Regions from separate parts of the Ruminococcus sp. MCC718 genome, predicted to be linked through region 2. Evidence: riboswitches for the same ligand, from Rfam matches in the RefSeq annotation. Region 2 holds a riboswitch; the other holds the start of a gene.
The links. A riboswitch is a leader RNA that binds a small molecule or an ion and turns the genes downstream of it on or off. The one in region 2 is predicted to bind cobalamin.

Region 1 (3,757 bases), on a different contig from region 2:
TACCTGATCCGGAGCCGGACGCTGTCACGGTGTCTGATGCAAAGGTCAGCGTATATTCGATTTCATGCGGTACACTCATCGCAGTCGTATCTGCCATTACCGTCATCGGTTTATCAAATTCTGCAACCGGAACCTCAAAAACAGAATTTCCTTCCGTATTGACCGGAAGAAATTTTTCACCGTCAACCAGCATATAGTCATAATGTGAACTGCTCCATTTAATCTCAGCTGTTACTTTTCCATCTTTTACCGAAATGTCAGTCGGAGAATCGATCGTTGCTCTTCCGCTTCCGCCTTCCATCGTAACTTCTGCGGTGTATTCACCGTCTTTTAAATTTAGTTCCTCTGCTGTCATGATTTCTCCTTTTCAAGATAAAAAGCTGCTGCAAAATATGTAGATACATATCGCAGCAGCTTTTCGCAAAATCTGATATTTTTTATTCTTCTGCTTTTACCGGATTGGAAACGCTGACTTTATGGTCATACCATTTTCCTTTTGTTCCGATCAGTGCCAGATCAAATTCCTCATCGATAGCCGGAACAGGAACATCAAATGCATTCACTTCTTCTGCCGGTTCACCGTCATTATAATCTACGGTTTCCACAACCGGCTGCAGCAGTTCTGCTCCATCTTTCTGTGCATCCTCTGCAAGTCCCGGATACAGATTTACAATGTTTGTAGAACGCAGCGTGATATGAATGGTCATCTTTCCGTCTTTTACGGTCAGAGTTCCTTTTCCATCATACATTTCATTGACCTGGAACATACTGCTGTCTGTATTAAAATCAGCCGTGTAAGTTCCATCTTCCAGTGTTGCAGCGGCTTCTGTTGCCTCTGTGTCTGCGGTCGTTTCTGCTACACTCTCCGCCTCCTGTGTTTCTTCGGTCTGTACCTGTGTTTCAGAAGCTGCCTCTGTCTGTGCAGCACTCTGTGTTTCTGTCTGGCTTGTGCTGTTTCCGCAGCCAACTGCCAGTGCACAGCTAAGTGCCATTAATCCTGCTAATGTAATGATTCTTTTCTTCATTTTTGTTCCTGTCCTTCTATTTTGCTTCTTTTTTCAAGAATACCTCTGACATTCCTGCTGCGAGGTACACCTCATGTATTACTTATTACTCGTTTATAGCATCTGCTGTATGAGCAACGTAGAGATCCTGGATTGCTTTGATCTCACCCAGACCTGCGATCTGTGTATCAATGCTGTCAAATTTTCCGGATGCCTCAAACTGGCTCTTCCAAGAATCGTCATCATCGCCTGCCATATCGTTGTTTGCATGATCTCCAGCAACAACCATCAGCGGACGAAGGATTACTTTTTTGTATCCTGCTGCAGATACAGCTTTGATCACTTCTTCGCATGCTGTCTCTTCCGGTTCGCCTTCAACGGTTCCGATAAATACATTTTCATAACCAAGCTCTTTCATCTGAGCCTGCATCTGGCTGTAAGAAACTTTTGCTGTATGAGAAGTTCCATGTCCCATAAATACAAATGCAACGCCATCTTCTTTTGCTGCATCCAGGGAATCATAATTTGCTGTTGCTACTGCTTCAGAAGTGATTGCTTCTGCTACTGCTTTTTTATCATCGTTTACAGTATCTGCATCATCTCCGACCTCACCCAGCAGCGGTTCTGCTACTTTTACAGATTCAAATTTATCTTTATATGCATCTACGGCATCCATCAGTTCGTCATACTCTGCACCATGCATCAGATGTGTAGGCTGAATAACCAGATTTTTAACGCCATTATTTACGGCACGTTCCAGAGCCTGATCCATGTTGTCGATGTGCTCATCATCACGAGCCTGGATGTGATTGATAATGATCTGTGCTGTGAATGCTCTTCTTACAGACCAGTCCGGATTTGCAGCCTGCAGTGCATCTTCAATACCTTTGATATCAGCAACACGGCTGTCATTGAAAGAAGTACCAAAGCTTACAACCAGGAGTTCGTTTTCACCAATCTCATCACCATTGCGCGGATCATCTTTGGATGCATCACCGGTATCTCTTCCGAAATAATCCGGATCAGCTTCTTCGCCTTCAACCAGTTCTTTCTGAGCATCTGTCAGAGCATCCCATGCTTCTTTTGCTTCTTTACACTGCTCGTCTGTGTTCTCATTTCTTTCCTGAACATAAATTGCATCGATCAGAGCTGCTACTTTATCTGCTGCCGCCTGATCATCTTCTGCTTCCGTAGCTGCTGCTGTTTCAGAAGCTGCCTCGGTTGTTGCCGCTTCGGTAGCTGCTGCTGTCTCGGTTACTGCAGTTGTCTCTGTCGGAGCAGTTGTCTCTGCTGTTTTGCTTCCGCATCCTGCCAGCATAGATGCTGTAATTGTTGTTACACATAAAATCGTTACCAGTTTTTTCTTCATTTGCCTTTCCTCCCAAAATAATACTTTTATTTGAAACAAATAAGATTTGGGAGAAAAAGAAAATCCAACGAACACACGTCGTTGGACTGTATACTGGATAACAACAGCCAAACCAGAATTTCTTCGGCTTCGCTGTTTCTATTTCAATTCGGTACAATCAATCCTCGTGACCTGGAATATCTATTCCCCGCACCACAGTCTGGCAGGTCTCCTGGCTTACAGTTTTAACGCACATTGCTGCCTTCCCGATATCTCAGTGGCATAATAAGCAATGCACTCCTGTTTACAGTGACGAGATCGCACGGGTCTTTCACCTGTTTCCCTATTCTCCGCCTTGCGGCGACACCAGCTGCTTCTTATTCTATTTCAAATATTCGTTCCTAACAGTCCGATAATTACTCTATAACCTATCATTTATATCTGACTGTTATTTACATTTCCAAATTATAGCATAAATTTTAAAATAATCAACTGTTTTATGTTATTTTAACTCAAGGCACAACCATAAAAAACAATTATCTATATCAATTCCCGTTACTACCATAATATCGATAAATCTGATTCATACCTCACTTTTTCTTCCTTTTTTACTTAGCTATTTATTAATAATTCTTCTATTTTACAGGTATGTTTTTTTGTTATTTTATCATATGAAATCCCCACTGCCAGAATATTTTGCGGGTATTGTCTGTGTTCTCCCAGTTTTCCTTTGAAACGTAATATATAATCTTTTTCTTTAATCTGTTTGATAGCTTCTTCTGGTGTCTGATCCACTTTTAATTCCAATATGATGCCCTTATCTTCATATCTGACAGGATAAAAAATAAAGTCCACAAATCCTTTTCCAGCTTTATCTTCTCTTTCTATCCTATAAAAATCTCTTGCAGAAAGATAAACCAGATTTACAATCGCCGATAATTCCACCTCATTATTATAAGATAAGATTGGCGTTTCCGTATTATGTGCATATTGCAAAATTTCAGCCATAGTATCTGTATCTTTATTTAAAGTCGCCTGTAACATTTTATTAGAAATATTTGCAAGTCTGTATATATATCCCAGGGATTTTTCCTTTTTCATCATAGATGCATAGCTTCCCTGTAACTCTTTATTTGGAATAAACACGCAGCCATTATCATACGTCAATAATCCATAAACAACCATCGCCGAATATATTTCTTCCTTTGTATCGAGCTGCTGTGCCGTTGCTGCATATTCCTCAATACCCGATGGTATTTTTTCTCCTGCAAACATGAGAACCAGATCTTCCTGTACGTCATCTATATTGTTTTTAACATAGCTGAATACGGAATCATATTTTCCTGAGCTGACCCAGTAATTTGACAGCTGATTATCGGACAATGCACATACAACCGAACGCGGA
Region 2 (10,540 bases):
TAAGAGAAATAACAAGAAGACAGCCTTTACTGTTCCGGCAACCGTTAAGAGTGCGAACGGCAAATACACCTTCAAGGTAACTGCGATCGCAAACAAAGCATTCAAGGGCGATAAGAAACTGAAAAAAGTTGTGATCGGCAAAAACGTTCAGACCATCGGCAAGAGTGCGTTTGAAAAAGCAACAAACCTGAAGAGCATCACGATCAAATCCACTTCTCTGAAGAAAGTCGGCAAAAAAGCATTCAAGGGTATCCATGCGAAAGCAAAGATCAAAGTACCGGCTAAGAAGCTGAGATCTTACAAAAGACTGCTGAAAGGAAAAGGACAGAAAGCAGGCGTTAAGATCACAAAATAAGCACATAGAAAAGCGGATACAAAGACAGCCCGATCGGAACTTATAACCATCGGAAAATCGTCCCCGGCAGTGAAAAACTGCCGGGGCGGTTTTTTTACTTGTAAAATATGTAAAAAATGGATAAGATATATAAGATGATGCCAGGGTCAAAAGGTCTAAATCCACATGAGCTTGCTCATAGGTGGATGAAAGACCTTGGGACCCGCCCCGATATGGAGCAGAACATCCAGTGGATGTTCGTTTTGCTCCGACCGAAGCGGAGCGTAGACATAAAAGTGGGATGATAATCCCACGATATGCGAATAGTGGGGTGCTATGTGCCAGTGGCACATGTTTAGCACCGACCGAAGCGGAGCGTAGAAAGGATTGTGGGAGTGCAACGCACGGAACAATCCGTAGGCATCATAGTTGGGGATTTTTGACACCCACATCATAGGATGCCAAAAGCGGTCTGTTTTTACCATTTTGGTATAAAAGAGAAAGTTTCTTTCAAATTGCAGTGAGAACGGAAAGGAGAAATTTTGAAAAAACTTCTTATATATCTTCGCGACTATAAAAAAGAGAGCATTCTTGCCCCGGCGTTCAAAATGCTGGAGGCAACGTTTGACCTTCTGGTTCCTCTTGTTATGGCTGCGATCATCAACACAGGAATTGCAAACAAAGACAAAGGGTATATTCTGTCACACTGCGGACTTCTGATCCTGCTCGGTGTGATTGGTCTGACCTGCAGTATCACCGCACAGTATTTTGCGGCGAAAGCATCCGTTGGATTCTGTACGAAGGTGCGGCATGTGCTGTTCTCACATATCCAGTCCCTTGGATTTGCGGAGATGGACAAGCTGGGTACTTCCACACTGATCACGCGAATGACGAGTGATATCAACCAGGTGCAGAGCGGACTGAATCTCTTCCTGAGACTGTTCCTGAGATCCCCGTTTATTGTATTCGGAAGCATTGTTATGGCATTTATCGTAAGTCCGAAGGCGGCGGTTATTTTTGTTGTAACGATCCCGCTGCTTTCCATCGTTGTCTTTGGCATTATGTTGATCACGATGCCGCTTTACCGGAAGGTACAGGGCAGCCTTGACGGAATCCTGGGGATCACCAGAGAGAATCTGACAGGTGTGCGTGTGATTCGTGCTTTCGGAAGAGAGGAGCAGGAGAAGGATCGCTTTGAGGAGAACAACGGACTTCTGGTACGCAGCCAGCTTCTGGTCGGAAAGATCTCCGCACTGATGAATCCGCTGACTTACGTGATGATCAACCTTGCGGTTGTTGTGATCTTAAATACGGGAGCAGTGCAGATCCATCTTGGAAATATGCAGCAGGGCGATGTGGTAGCCCTTGTGAATTATATGAACCAGATTCTGATCGAGCTGGTCAAGCTGGCAAACCTGATCATTCAGGTGACAAAAGCAATGGCGTGTGCAGAGCGTGTTGCTTCTGTTCTGAACGTAGAGCCGGAAATGGAGTTTTCCTGTCCGGAAAACAATGCAAAAAACAGAAAAACAGGCACTTCAGATGAAGAAGTGGCATTTGATCATGTATCGTTCACTTACGGCGGTGCCGGTGCAGAAACGCTCTCCAATATTCATTTTACGGTGAAAAAAGGACAGACCGTGGGTATCATCGGCGGAACCGGAAGCGGAAAATCCACGCTGGTCAATCTGCTGGCACGTTTTTATGATGCAACGGACGGACAAATCCGCATCGGCGGTCACGATATCAGAAGCTATTCAAGAGAAGAGCTGCGTGGCAAGATTGGTATGGTCATGCAAAAAGCACAGCTGTTTTCCGGTACGATCCGTTCGAACCTTCTTTGGGGCAATCCAGGAGCGACCGATGAGATGCTCTGGGCAGCTCTTGAGACTGCACAGGCAGCCGAATTTGTACAGAAAAAAGAGAAACAGCTGGATGAACCGGTGGAGCAGGGAGGACGCAATCTGTCGGGAGGTCAGAAACAGCGTCTGACGATCGCCCGTGCTCTGGTGGAAGATCCGGAGATCCTGATCCTGGATGACAGTGCAAGTGCACTGGATTTTGCAACGGATGCGGCACTTCGAAAAGCAATCCGTGAGTTGGATAAAGAGATGACGGTATTTATCGTCAGCCAGAGAACGTCCAGTCTGATGCATGCCGATCTGATCCTGGTGCTGGATGACGGCAAGACCGTCGGCATGGGCACGCATGAAGAACTGCTCGGAAACTGCCCGGTTTATCAGGAAATTTATGAAAGTCAGTTTGGAAAGGCAGGTGAGACGGCATGATCATGAGAATCTGGAAACATATTCGAAAATACTGGTTTTATATTGTATGCAGTCTGATTTTTGCCGCTCTTTCTGTTGCATCCCAGCTCTATGTGCCGATTCTGACCGGAAATGCTATTGACCATATGATCGGAGTCGGAAAAGTAGATTTTGCGGGTGTGGCGGCGATCGTACGGGTGATCGTGGCAGCGACTGCTGTGACGGCGATCTCCCAGTGGATCTTTGGTATTTGCAATAACAAGATCACTTATAATGTCAGTCGTGACCTGAGAAATGCAGCGATCGCCAAGATCCAGAGACTGCCGGTTTCTTATCTGGATGCACATCCGACCGGAGATCTGGTCAGCCGTGTGATCGCCGATGTAGAGCAGTTTGCAGACGGACTTTTGATGGGATTTACCCAGTTTTTTACCGGAGTTCTGACGATCCTCGGAACACTGGGTTTTATGCTGTATGTCAATGTGCCGATCACGCTCGTCGTTGTGTGCGTCACACCGCTCAGCTTTATAGTGGCAGGTTTTATCGCAAAGAAAACGTATCGTAATTTCCATATGCAGACCGAAGTCCGCGGCGAGCAGACTGCATTTATCAATGAGATGATCGAAGGACAGAAAGTGGTACAGGCATTCTGTCATGAAAAAGAAAATGTGGATCAGTTTGATGAGATGAACGAGCGTCTTCAGAAGGCGAGCCTGAAAGCAATCTTTTTCAGCAGCATCACAAACCCGGCCACCCGTTTTGTCAACAACGTGGTTTATGCCGGTGTGGCTCTTGTCGGAGCACTGTTTGCCGTGTCCGGCGGCATCAGCGTCGGTCAGCTGTCCTGCTTTTTAAGTTATGCAAACCAGTACACAAAACCGTTTAATGAAATTTCTGGTGTTGTCACAGAGCTTCAGAATGCCATGGCATGTGCGAGCCGCATTTTTGAGCTGCTCGATGAAGAAGAACGCACTCCGGACAAAGCAGATGCGAGAGTACTGACGGAAGAACAGGTTGACGGAACCGTAGAGATTTCCGATGTTTCCTTCAGCTATGTGCCGGACCGCAAACTGATCGAGCATTTCAATCTCTCCGTAAAACCGGGCGAGCGAGTGGCGATCGTAGGACCGACCGGCTGCGGAAAAACAACGATGATCAATCTGCTGATGCGTTTCTATGATGTAGATGCCGGCAAAATCTGCGTTTCCGGAACAGATATCCGTGATATCAGCCGCATTTCCCTTCGCAGAAGTTACGGCATGGTGCTCCAGGATACCTGGCTGAAATCAGGAACGATTTATGAAAATATTGCCTACGGCAGACCGGATGCCACAAAAGAACAGGTCATCGAAGCTGCCAAAGCGGCTCATGCCCACAGCTTTATCAAGCGACTGCCGGACGGCTATGACACCGTGATCTCAGAAGACGGAGGCAATATCAGCCAGGGACAGAAACAGCTGCTGTGTATCGCCAGAGTCATGCTCTGCCTGCCGCCGATGCTGATCCTGGATGAGGCAACATCCAGCATCGATACCCGTACCGAGATCAAGATCCAGCAGGCCTTTGCCAGCATGATGAAAGGCCGCACCAGCTTTATCGTGGCACATCGTCTCTCGACGATACGTGAAGCAGATATTATTCTTGTGATGGACAGTGGAAAAGTTATAGAACAGGGAACACACGAAGAGTTGCTGGCGGAAAAAGGATTTTATGCAAAATTATATAACAGTCAGTATGAATTGTGATAGTTTTGTAAAGTAGTGTCCTTGTTTTGTAAAGAATTTCTGATATGATTATATCTGATGATGCCAGGGTCAAAAGGTCTAAATCCACATGAGCTTGCTCATAGGTGGATTTAGACCTTGGGACCCATCCCGATATGAGCATAAAAGTGGGATGATAATCCCACGATATGCGAATACTTGGGAGGATTGTGGGAGTGCAACGCACGGAACAATCCGTAGGCATCAGTAAAAAAGAACGCAACAGAAGGAAGGTGCTAAAGTGAAACAGATTGTCATATATAAATCGAGAACCGGATTTACGAAAAAATATGCAAAGTGGCTTGCACAGTCGTTAAACTGTGAGTGCATACCACAGGAAGATGTCGGCGGAGAAAGGCTCTCGGATTACGATGTGATCATTTTCGGGAGCAGCTTCCGTGCAGGAAATGTAGAAGAGCTGAAATGGTACAAAGAGACGATCCTGCCGTTTGAAAAGACAAACGTGCTGTTTGTGACCGGGGCGATGCCGCCGTCTTCTGCAGACGCTGTCAAGTCTATTGAACAGCAGCTGGGCAAAGGAGAGGACAGAGAAGTAAAAGTATTCTACCTGCAAAGCGGGCTGAATTATGAAGCGATGAATCTTGGCGATAAGCTTATGATGAAAGTCTTCTGCAAGATGATGAAAAGCCGCAAAGCACACAGTGAAGAAGAGAAAGCCCTTTTTGAACAGATGCAGAAATCCTTTGATGTCTGTGAAAAGGCAAATCTCGAACCGATGCTCAACTATATACAGGGATTATAAAAAAACAGGAATGTTACATGATTAGAATATGAGATGTGACATTCCTGCTTTTTTGACTTTATATAATAAAAAGCATCTGTTATACGAATCGAACAAACGTATGTAAGATACGAAAAAATTCAGTTATATCAAGGACTTTCAGCAAAAAGAAAAAAGTGGATTTGATTGACAATTATAGGAAATAGGGGTACACTGTTGGCGTAATAGAGGGCTAATTTCATAGGAGTTTTGTGGTGAGATTGCGTTTATGTGATCTCTTTAAAGGAATCCGGTGAGAATCCGGAACAGTTATTCCCTGCTGTATGGGGGACGAAAAAGATTATTTGCCACTGGTTAGTCAAACTGGGAAGGCATCTTGAGTAGGAGGAACCCAAGTCAGAACACAAACACAAAACCGGTTTATCAGCAACGTCCGCAGGCATAGCGGAGGTGTATTTTTTGTCCCCTTTTGCCCGGTGTCTGAAAATTATGAAATTGGAGAACACACAGAAAGGGAAGGAGGAAAACGAAAAAGGAAAACACAGATGTGAGCATGTGTAAAATAAAAAAAGCAAACAGAAGCGAATCGCCAAAAAGCGAATGAGGAGAAACAAATGGAACGAAGAGAAAAAAGATTTGCTTCCAGAATTCTGGCATGGTTTCTGACCTTTTTGATGATCACAACCATGATTCCGACAAGTGCATTCGCAGCACTGCCGGCACAGGACACGGGAGCAGTTGTTTCAGAGGATGCGTCATCGGATGAAACAACGCAGGATGGTATTCTTTTAAAGACAACTTTGACGGACAAGCTTAAGGTAAAAGGACAGCGCAAGCTGTTCGATGTCTGGGCAAGAGATGCTGAGGACAACACGCTCAAACCGACAGCAACTCTTGACGGACAGGTACTTTCGGCAACCTGGAGTGATAATGTAAAGACAAGCTTTACGCTGGATTTCCAGGGCATGGAAGAAGGAGAGCATACCGTTGTTATTTCCGCAGAAGACGGAAAAGGAGCATCGAAAACACAGACTTATACCGTTATTTATCAGAAAGCCAAAAAAGGCGAATTTATCGGTTATGCAACGGTCAGCATTGAAGCCTTTACAATCTCAAAAGGTTATATCGTAGAACCAGTTCTGATGCCGGTTTACGAAGGTGACAATGCAGCGAAAGCATTTGTAAACCTGATCCGTGAAGAAGGCTATGATGTAGAATACACCGGAAGTCTGACCAGCGGTTTCTATCTGTCCCATATCGTAGGATCTAATGCAAAAAACCCAAAGAATGCGACAAAGAAACTGGATCTTGCCGGTGCAGCACTTGAGCCGCATATGGCAGAAAAACTTCCGGATCTGATGTTTGACGCCGACGGCGGAACAGAAGGTTCTCTTGGTGAATTTGACTACAACTACATGTCAGGATGGATGTACTGTGTAAATACGGTATTCCCGAATGTAGGATTTGCAGATTATTATCTGTCTGACGGCGATGTCATGCGTGCACAGTTTACTCTGAAGTACGGCGGTGATATCGGAGGTTCCAGCGGTATGGGCGGCGGCTATGATGATTCTTACAGCGTCGCAAACAAAGATGTGCTGACCACCACTCTGGCAAAGATCAATTCTGCACCGAACAGTGCCGAGCTGAAGGCAGATCCGGATATCGCAGCAAAGATCACAGAAGCAAAAGAAGTTCTGCAAAATATTGTTGCAGAACAGAGTGAAGTAGATAAAGTAAACGATGAACTGAACAAACTGCTTGGCGGTGAGATCACAAGTATCACACTGGATCAGAGTGAGATCACACTGGAAAACGAAGGTACCATGCAGTTAAATGCAAAAGTGGAGCTGACAGGCAAACCGACCGAGCCAATCGAATGGAACAGTGAAGAACCTTCTGTTGCAACGGTGAAAAATGGTTTGGTAACAGCTGTCGGTGCAGGAACGACCACGATCACGGCAACCTGCGGCGAAAAGACAGCAACCTGTAAAGTAACCGTAAATGCAAGTCCGCTTCAGGAAGTCCGGCTGGATAAATCAAAAATGGAAATCCTGAAAAATGACAGTGAAACACTGACAGCGACACTGGTTCCGGCAAATACCACAGATGACAGAACCGTTACCTGGAGCACAAATGCAGAAGATGTCGCAACGGTAAATCAGAGCGGAAGAGTAACCGGTAAAAAAGAAGGAACGGCTGTCATTACAGCAAAGGTTGGTGACAAAGAGGCCAGCTGTACGGTAACAGTCAAAGAAGTCCATACACAGCGGATTTATTTTGATGACAGCAAACTGACCCTGAATAAAGGAAAGAACAAAACCTTATCTCTGAGATTTGATCCGTCCAATACAACGGATGCAAAAAAAGCGACCTGGGAAAGCTCAGAGCCGAGCGTTGCAAGTGTTTCCACAAGCGGATACGTACGTGCACTGAAAAAAGGAACGACTACGGTCACGGCAAAAATCGGTGACATGACTGCTTCCATTGAAATAGAAGTTGTAGAAGTGCCGATGACCGGCGTAAAGATCAGCTATGGCTCTAAATCACTGAAAGTAAAACAGTTCACCTATATGTCAGCAAGCTATCTTCCAAGTGATACCACAGATACCAAGAGCGGAACCTGGAAGAGCAGCAATACAAATGTGGCAACCGTTTCCAGTTCAGGAAGGGTAACTGCAGTCAGTGAAGGCGAAGCGATCATCACATTCATAAGCGGTGCTTTTACTGCAGAATGTTATGTAAAAGTTCTGCCTGCAAATGCAGACGTGTTCAGCACCATATCCATCACTCCGAATCAGAAAGAGATTGGATGTGGCGTTTCTGATACACAGAAGATTATGGCAGATGTAGGCAATGGAACCGATCCGGTCGTATGGACTTCTTCCAATCCGGCAGTTGTGGCAGTCAGCACAGACCAGTCTTTGGCAGCAGCACAGTCAGCAGAGAATACGATGCAGGTTGGAAAAGAAGCAGTGGTCACAGCAACCGGAAAGGGAACAGCAGTGATCACAGCAAAATCAGGACAGAAGAGCGTAGATATTCCGGTAACCGTTGTAGCAGCCGGCATGAAAGAGTTCAAGATCCTGGCAGGAACCAATGCAGAAACTTCTTTTGCATACGAGATCACACCGGAATATAATATTACGAAAAACAAATATCAGGTTGTCATCCCGGATGCAATTACCAATGTATATCTCTACTCCAAACTTGCAGATAATGTAACTGCAACGGTAACAGCACGTTACACAGCGGCAAATAACGGATCTGCGAAGAATATTACACTGAGAAGTGGTGCGACATCAAGTGCCGCCTACCTGACCAAAAAAGACATGAATGGCAACACACTGTATGTAGATGTGAAGAAGGGAGACGAGACAACAACTTATGAATTTGATGTTGTTCGTGAATCCACTCTGACATCCTTAAGTGTGGCATCTGCAGATGGAGAAGAAGTACTTCATCCTGGCTTTGATAAAAATGTAACAGATTACACAGTCAGTGTAACCGACAACAACGACAGCGTAAAAATAAATGCAGCAGCATTTCTGGAAAACGCAGCAGTTTCTGTCAACGGTACCGCAGTGACAGGAGAAACATCAGTTCCTCTGAGCGGAGATGAGACTGTGATCACCGTCAAAGCAGCAATGGAAGATGCACCGTCTCAGGCAAGAGAATACAAGATTCATGTTCTGAGAAAAAAATCCGTAAAACTGACACTGAAAGCAGATCCGGCAGATACAGTGATCACACTGAAAGATGCTGACAGCAAAAAGCTGAAAGCAGAGAACGGTGTATACACACTGAAGGCAGAAGAAACTTACAGCTATGTTGCCGTAAAAGCCGGATATGTTACAAAGAAAGATACGATTTCTATTACAGAAAACACCGAGAAAACCATCACAATGGAAAAAGCACCGGAGAGCACCAGAAAAGATGTATCCGCAGCATGGAAAAACTTCCGTAACAGTGATGACAACATGGGTATTACCTCTGCAAAAACACCAACGAGCGAGGCGACAACCTACGAAAAATGGTTTAAGAAACTGGGAAGCGGCTGGGGTGCAGCACCGAGTGTGCAGATCATCGTGGATAATTCCCTGATCGTCATGAGTGCAAACCATATTTACAAACTGGATCTGAATACAGGTGATATCCTGCAGACAGGCGATATGGTAGCAGCGACAAACTTTGGATACACACCGCCAACCTATGCAGACGGCATGATCTTTGCACCGCTGGCAGACGGACGTGTACAGGCGTTCAATGCAGAGACACTGGAATCTCTGTGGGTTTACCAGGATACGCTGAAAGGCCAGTCCTTAAGCCCGATCACTTACAGTGACGGTTATATTTATACCGGATTCTGGAATGCAGAGACAAAAGATGCAAACTATGTGTGCATCCCGGTTACGGATGAAGATCCGACGAACACACAGGAAGCAAAAGAAGCAGCATGGCAGTACACAAGCCTTGGCGGTTTCTACTGGGCAGGTTCTGTGGTACGCGGTGACTATGTTGTATTTGGTACGGATGACGGCACAAGCGGTTCAGACGGAACCGGACATGTATTATCTCTGAACAAGAAGACCGGAGAAGTTATGGACAGCGTCGATGTAATCGGTGACCAGCGTTCTACGATTGCTTATGACAAAGAAACAGACAGACTGTATTTCACAACAAAAGGCGGCTACCTCTACAGTCTAAAACTGAAATCCGACGGAACCTTTGATAAAGATACGCTGAAATCCGTACAGCCTGGAAGCATGAGCACCAGCACACCGGTTGTATACAACGGAAGAATCTATATCGGTGTGACAAGCGGAAGTAACTTCAGCGGAACCTATTCGATCAGCGTGATTGATGCGGCAACGATGACAGAGATCTACAAAGCACCGCTGAAAGGATATCCACAGTGCTCTGTACTTCTGTCAACCGCTTATGAAAAAGAAGACGGAAGTGTTTATCTGTATGCAACTTATAACAAGAATCCGGGTGGTATCACTCTGATCCGTGATAAAAAAGGACAGACAACTCCGGATGTAGAAGAAATTTTCACACCGGAAAAAGCAAGACAGCAGTACTGTATCACAAGTATTATCTGTGACGAAAACGGTACGCTGTACTATAAGAACGACAGTGCATGCGTTATGGCGGTTGCATCCAGTGAGGCATATATGACCGGCGTAACATCAAGTGCAGAAGGCAGCACGATCGATAATGGCGTGGCATTTGACGGAAAACTTTCCAGTCATGACATCGCTGTCCTGACTTCGGCAGATAAGACGACTCTGACCTTTACTGCTTCCGAAGGAAGCAGCATTACCATCGATGGCGTGGAAGGAAACAGCAGAGAGATGGAACTGACAGAAGCAGGCAAGAGCTTTGATGTTGTTGTGAAAAAAGGAAGCGATGAAAGAACTTATAAATTCAC

Region 1: another riboswitch for cobalamin. It lies ahead of GPK60_RS01960 (sirohydrochlorin cobaltochelatase); the one in region 2 lies ahead of GPK60_RS11565 (Ig-like domain-containing protein).

Annotation. Positions count from the first base shown of each region.
Region 1 covers NZ_WQNP01000018.1:2,556-6,312, forward strand. The annotation lists gene GPK60_RS01950 (hypothetical protein) at 1-355, opposite strand, end outside; gene GPK60_RS01955 (hypothetical protein) at 438-1,025, opposite strand; gene GPK60_RS01960 (sirohydrochlorin cobaltochelatase) at 1,111-2,373, opposite strand; cobalamin riboswitch at 2,557-2,738, opposite strand; gene GPK60_RS01965 (AAA family ATPase) at 2,965-3,757, opposite strand, start outside.
Region 2 covers NZ_WQNP01000135.1:21,970-32,509, forward strand. The annotation lists gene GPK60_RS11545 (glycoside hydrolase family 2 TIM barrel-domain containing protein) at 1-355, shown strand, start outside; gene GPK60_RS11550 (ABC transporter ATP-binding protein) at 877-2,622, shown strand; gene GPK60_RS11555 (ABC transporter ATP-binding protein) at 2,619-4,346, shown strand; gene GPK60_RS11560 (flavodoxin domain-containing protein) at 4,606-5,127, shown strand; cobalamin riboswitch at 5,341-5,534, shown strand; gene GPK60_RS11565 (Ig-like domain-containing protein) at 5,721-10,540, shown strand, end outside.